One region of the Alteromonas sp. LMIT006 genome, then DNA from elsewhere that is predicted to be linked to it. Evidence: predicted binding sites of a transcription regulator. Region 1 holds the regulator's gene; each other region holds the start of a gene.
The links. Region 1 encodes ArgR, which controls arginine synthesis, uptake and breakdown. Its sites were predicted from a motif close to ANTGAATANNTATTCANT; they were not measured.
Positions count from the first base shown of each region.

Region 2: a site for ArgR is predicted at 1,210-1,227, ahead of gltB (glutamate synthase large subunit). Genes of this name have one in related genera too.
Region 3: a site for ArgR is predicted at 1,099-1,116, ahead of NLG07_RS06680 (OadG family protein). Genes of this name have one in related genera too.

Region 1 covers NZ_CP101291.1:230,379-232,659, reverse strand. The annotation lists gene NLG07_RS01100 (VCBS repeat-containing protein) at 1-803, opposite strand, end outside; gene argR (transcriptional regulator ArgR) at 852-1,316, opposite strand; gene mdh (malate dehydrogenase) at 1,505-2,281, shown strand, end outside.
Region 2 covers NZ_CP101291.1:62,876-65,156, forward strand. The annotation lists gene arcB (aerobic respiration two-component sensor histidine kinase ArcB) at 1-838, opposite strand, end outside; gene gltB (glutamate synthase large subunit) at 1,389-2,281, shown strand, end outside.
Region 3 covers NZ_CP101291.1:1,417,713-1,419,993, forward strand. The annotation lists gene elbB (isoprenoid biosynthesis glyoxalase ElbB) at 186-839, opposite strand; gene NLG07_RS06680 (OadG family protein) at 1,216-1,485, shown strand; gene oadA (sodium-extruding oxaloacetate decarboxylase subunit alpha) at 1,497-2,281, shown strand, end outside.

The DNA of each region.
Region 1 (2,281 bases):
TTGCTGTAGTTAAAATCCACATATCCTGCGTCTGCAACATACAATCGACCATTTCCAGAATACATTAAACCAAATTGAGTATTGCCTGACATCGTAGCGGAGCTATCTAGCCACATATCAGGTTCGCCTGCTCGAGCAAAATGCAAGTACATAGTTTGTGTTTCAGAAGCAGTTGATGTGACGCCATAAGTTGGAAAACGGGTGTCTATGAAGCCATTCATGGTGACCAGTTCATCGAAATAATTCACAGCAATGTCGCTAAAGTAAGCAGACATACTAATAAATGAGTTGGTGTTCTCGGTGATGACGACTGTCATTTGCCCGCTGATAATAATGTCAAGGTTAGCTTGGCACCGATTAAATTTGATGGTGATATTACCTTCTGCATCACTGTTGAGTTTGGTTGCGATGACCATATTGCCACCATAATTACAGACACTAGAAAAACTCGTAGCAGAACCAATTTCAAAATCCAAAGCATTTTCCAGTGCAATATCGACGGTATTGATCTGCATATTCCCAATGAGCATATCGTATTGTTGTAACACATTGCTCAGGCTCATGGTGGATGGGGATTGGCTTCCTGTATAGCTGCTATCAACAAGGCCTTTGGCGGCGCGTTCAAGCTCGGTTTGACTGCGATTTAGGCCATTGTTAATGACGTCTCTGTCGCTTGCAGTAGGCTGTGAAGGGGTACCAGTATTATTGGAGGGAGGAGGTGTTGCACTGCCACCTCCACCACCGCCACATGCGGTCAATGTACATGCCAGAAAGAAAGAATAAACGAAGCGTCTGTTGAACATAATTATCCGTGATGTTGCCTTTTCCCAAACGGGAGAGTAGACGCTTAGTTACACATTTTCAAATAAATCTTCCACGTAGCGACACACATCGTCTATTTTGGCGATGTCAGCGGGGGCGATAAAAATCGTATCATCCCCAGCTATGGTCCCCAATACTCCATCTTTCTTGCCCAGTGAATCCAGTAGTCTTGCAATTAACTGTGCGGCCCCAGGGCTTGTGCGAATAACCACCATCACGTTGTTATGAGTGACATCATACACCAGCTGTTTTAAAGGGCTCTTGGCAGTGGGCATACCCAATTCAGGCGGCAAGCAATATACCATTTCACCGAGCGCGTTACGTGTTCGCACAGCGCCGTACTTGGTCAGCATGCGAGAGACTTTTGATTGACTGACATTGTCAAACCCACTCGCTTTGAGTTGTTCAACAATATCGCTTTGAGAGCCACAGGTTTCGGCGGTAAGAATCGCTTTAAACGCTTTAATCAACTCTTCTTGTTTGGCGGTAGGCATAATGATCCCTTGATCAAGAATACTTATTTTTATTGGTATTTTGCATTAGGGCTTGAAATAAAGCAATTCGTACCTATAACTATCACCTACAACTAATACCTACAACTAATGGACAATTGCTTACTCAAGCCATGTCGATTAGGGTGGAAGGCAACAACACACTATCTACTATCGTTTAGGAGAAAAACATGAAAGTAGCAGTCTTAGGCGCTGCTGGCGGTATCGGCCAAGCATTATCTTTATTACTTAAAACGCAATTGCCTGCGGGTTCTGAACTTGCGTTATATGACGTTGCTCCAGTGGTTCCTGGTGTTGCGGTTGATCTAAGCCACATCCCAACTGCTGTTGCAGTAACTGGTCATGGTGCGGATAATTTAGCAGACGCATTAACAGGTTGTGATATTGTTTTGATTCCAGCGGGTGTGCCTCGTAAGCCTGGTATGGATCGTTCTGATTTATTTAATATCAACGCTGGTATTGTTAAAAACTTAGTTGAAGCAATTGCCGATAACTGTCCAAACGCATGTGTTGGCATCATTACTAACCCTGTGAACACGACAGTTGCGATTGCAGCCGAAACCTTGAAAGCAAAAGGCGTTTACGACAAAAACAAATTATTCGGTGTGACCACGCTTGACGTAATCCGTGCTGAAGCGTTTGTTGCTGAAGCAAAAGGTCTAAATGTCGCTGATGTTCACGTACCAGTGATCGGTGGTCACTCAGGTACGACTATTCTTCCTTTACTTTCTCAAGTTGAAGGCGCATCTTTCTCTGATGAAGAAGTTGCGGCGCTTACTACTCGTATCCAAAATGCCGGTACTGAGGTTGTTGAAGCGAAAGCGGGTGGCGGTTCTGCTACATTATCAATGGGTCAAGCGGCTGCGCGTTTCTGTTTATCTCTAGTTGCAGCAATGCAAGGTGAAGAGGTTACTGAGTACACTTACGTACAAGTTGATGGCTCTGAT
Region 2 (2,281 bases), 170 kb from region 1:
CTGCAGCTTTTTCAGCTTTCATACGCTCAGTCATATCTCGACCAAATGCAAGCAGACCAAGGCGATTGCCATCGTGATCAAAGAATGGAACTTTGCGCATTTCAAAATAACGACGGCGCCCATCGTGAAAGCGTAACCACAACTCTTCAGTCAAAGACACGTTTTTCTCTAATACTTCATTGTCCGAAGTGACCACCTGACGAGCGAGTTCCTCATCGTACACTTGATGCGGAGTAAGTCCGAGTAACTCATCTTGGGTTCGCCCCGTTAAGTCCTCTGCCACTCGGTTACAGCCGGCAAACTTGCCCTCTTCATTGCGATAATAAATTAAATCTGGTGAAGCATCGATGATGGAACGTAACAGCATAGATAAGCGACGTGCTTGAATTTCTTGTTCTGATTTATCGCGAATTTCTCGTTCGAGCTCTTCAAACACTTTTTCTCGCTCAAGTTGAGCATTACGGCGTTGTTCAATTTCGTAGTTGAGCTGTTTGATATTATTCTGAAGTTCTTTGTTGAGAAGAACGTCTTCCTCTCGAAGACTTTCTAATTCTTCAATCACTTCTTTTAAATGAGCTCGAGAATGTTCTAACTGCTTGACCAATTCGCTAAAAAAATACAACACCCACGGTGCACTCAGCATCGTTAAGATAATTGCGCTCATAAAATCTTCGAGCGTCGGCTCACTGTCCAAACTCACTCGGATTACGTAGGAACCGCCAATGGTAAAGCCGAGTGTTAATAAAACAAAAAAGAGACTGAGCTTTAACGTACCGTACCGTTCGACAAAGCTAGCAAAACGAAAAGCCCAAGTGTAACGTGATTGAGATGAATGCATGGCAATAAATAGTTATTGAACAACAAATACATTGTATCAGAATCTAGTTCTAAGGACACTTTTCAGGTTTGAATAAAAATTGACGTTAAACCCACCATCAAAACAAGCATTAAAACCCAGTAATAATGAATAAAAATTCATAAAAATGAATAATGTTACAAATTTGTGAACGCATTTGATTAGAATAAATTCATTTTTTCTACGTTTTTTTTAGAATATTCATCACTATCTATTAGCCCCAATAAAAAAATTAAACAATTGATTTCATTATAAAAAAAGTTTATAAAAATCTATTTTGTAAATCAGGATAAACAAACTAATATTTGACCTAATTGTCGCTTCAATGTATTTTAGCCAGTCTGCTAGACAAAAATGCATAAGAATTCTAATATCAGCTAGTAAGAGAGAGCCCGCCAAGGTGGTTTGCAAGTTCGCGCCGCAGCACACTGCGCAAGGCTTGTAAGGCTATAGTAAAAAAGTGCCCTAGACAGTGAATGCACACGATGCACTACGCATTGTGGCTATTTATGTTTTTTAATGGAGATCATTAATGAGTTTATATCAGCCAACTGATTCGCGGGATAACTGTGGTTTTGGCCTTATCGCACACACCACAGGTGAACCTAGTCACCGTTTGGTATCCACCGCTATTGAAGGTTTGGATCGTATGCAACACCGTGGCGGCATTGCTGCTGATGGGAAAACAGGTGATGGGTGCGGGTTACTTCTTGCTAAACCTGATGATTTTTTCCGTGGTATTGCCGAAGATAAAGGCTGGCGTTTAAACAAAAATTTCGCAGTTGGCATGGTCTTTTTAAACCAAGATCCTATTCTAGCTGAAGCGGCTCGAACAGTTATTAACGAAGAACTCATAAAAGAAACCTTTGATGTAGTAGGTTGGCGTGAAGTTCCAGTCGACAAATCAGTACTGGGCGAACTGGCATTGACTGGGGTACCGCAAATTGAGCAAGTATTCGTCAATGCACCTAATGGCTGGCGCGAAACAGATATTGAAAGACGCCTTTACATGGTGCGTCGCCGTGCAGAGAAGCGTTTATTAAACGACCCAGATTTTTATGTTTGCTGTTTGTCAGGTTTGGTGACCATTTATAAAGGTTTGGTCATGCCTAAAGATTTACCTGCTTTTTATCTCGACTTGGCAAACGAGCGATTGACGTCAAGTATTTGTGTCTTCCACCAACGCTTTTCAACAAATACCCTACCGAAGTGGCCACTGGCTCAGCCTTTCCGCTTTCTAGCGCACAATGGTGAAATTAACACCATTAAAGGCAATCGTGATTGGGCCATTGCTCGCACGAGTAAATTCGTTACTCCACTGATTCCAGACCTGAAAGACGCAGCACCATTTGTGAATACCTCAGGATCTGATTCATCTTCATTGGACAACATGCTAGAACTATTTTTAGCTGGTGGTATGGACTT
Region 3 (2,281 bases), 1.2 Mb from region 1:
AGGCATCGCGCAGCGGCGAGGGCAGGAGCCCGAGGTCAATCCTGAAGCAAAGCCACTTACAAAAATGCCACCGTTAGGTGGCTTTTTTGTGGGCGCAAGGAAGATGAGAACCGATAAGAGGTTCGACAAATCGTCTGGAGCGATTTGGACTGCCGCAGGCATCGCGCAGCGGCGAGGGCATGTGCTTATACTAACTTCAATACTTCGCTCACTAACTTGGCTATTCCACTCTCAGCTTGTACGATGTTTTCTGCAAGCATATACGCAGGTGTTGTGACGAGTTTATTTTCTTCATCAATAACAATATCTCCGACCTGTGCTGAGCAATGTTGAGCCCCCATAGCGTTCAAGGCTGATGCGGTATCTTCATCCGTACCAATTGTAGCTTTAACGCCTTTTCCATAAATATGTGAGCAAAGCGCTGGCGCAATGCACATGTAGCCTGCAGGCTTGTGCGCGTCTTTAAAATCTTTGGCTAAGTCGAGCAATTGAGAGTTCACCGTCATATTGGTCCCGTTAAAGGCAAAATCAGACAGATTTTTTGCGACACCAAAACCACCTGGAATAATCAGCGCATCAAAATTATTCGCCACACATTCAGATAATGGCTTGATGTTGCCTCTGACAATGCGCGCAGATTCAATGAGCACATTACGCGATTCGGGCATTTCTTCACCGGTCATATGGTTAATAACATGATGCTGAGCCTGATCAGGCGCAAAACATTGATAGCTTGCGCCGTTCTTTTCGAGGTGTAAAAGCGTTAACACAACTTCGTTGATTTCGGCTCCATCAAAGACGCCACACCCAGATAAAACCACTGCTATATTTTGAGACATTTTTACACCATCCTGTTTGATTTCAATGAAGTCAAAGTTACCTTTATTTTCCTGTGATTGTAAATACTCAAAGTCAATTTTGTGAATAAAATTCGTTGCCTAGAACCTGCGTCTATAATTAAACATAAAATGGTAAGACCAATTTTCGTATTCTGTCAATTTAGGCAATAAAGAATACCTGAAACGCTAGTAATAACTGACATTGTCTACTCCTCGCTTGTTATTTAAATGTAAAAATGATGAATTTTTTGGCGTTATTAATGACTATTTATGCAAATTTATAAGAAAAAAGTATTAAATTGGTCACCTTTCCCTTGTTATTGAGTATTGATCTAGTTGATAATGAAAACATCCTAAACTAATGGGAGTGTCTCTAATGGAACCTACCCAAATTAATGAGCTTTTGTTTGAAGCGGCAACACTACTTGCAACCGGAATGGCGGTGGTGTTTGTTTTTCTTACTATTTTGATCTTCAGCGTCAAGCTCATGACTAAGCTGTGTTTGGCTTTTCCTGAGTCTCAAACGCAACAACCCGCGCCTGCTATGGCAGCACCAAAACCTACTACGCAATCTAATGATGATACGTTGGTCGCAATCAAAGCGGCAGTTGACGCGTATCGTCAAGGCAATACTAGTCGTTCATAAGGAGCTATATAATGTCAAAAAAACTTCTCTTAACTGAGTTGGCGCTACGTGATGCGCATCAATCTCTTTTAGCGACTCGTATGCGTTTGGATGATATGTTACCTATTGCAGCTGAGCTGGATAAAATAGGTTATTGGTCAATGGAATCTTGGGGTGGGGCAACCTTTGATAGTTGTATTCGTTACCTTGGCGAAGATCCTTGGGAGCGCATTCGCGAATTAAAAGCCGCCATGCCCAATACCAAGCAACAAATGCTGTTACGTGGACAAAACCTGCTCGGCTACCGTCACTATGCCGACGATGTCGTCGCTAAATTTGTTGAGCGTGCGCATACCAATGGTGTTGACGTATTCCGAATTTTTGATGCGATGAATGATGTGCGCAATGTTGAAACGGCCATTAAGACGGCAGTGGATATCGGTGCACACGCTCAAGGCACATTGGCATATACCATTTCTCCGGTGCATAACTTAGAGCTCTGGTTAGATATGGCTAAGCGCTTAGAAGATTTAGGCGTACATTCGATTTGTATTAAAGACATGGCGGGTTTATTAAACCCATATGAATGCGAAACCTTAGTGACCGCACTCAAAAAGACCGTTGATGTACCCATTGCGATGCAATGTCATGCTACGACAGGTCTATCGACCGCGACGTATCAAAAAGCCATTGATGCGGGCATTGACATGCTCGATACCGCCATTTCTCCGATGTCCATGACGTATGGTCATACTGCAACAGAAACCGTGATATCTATGGTCGAAGGGACTGAGCGAGATACGGGATTTGCGCTGGA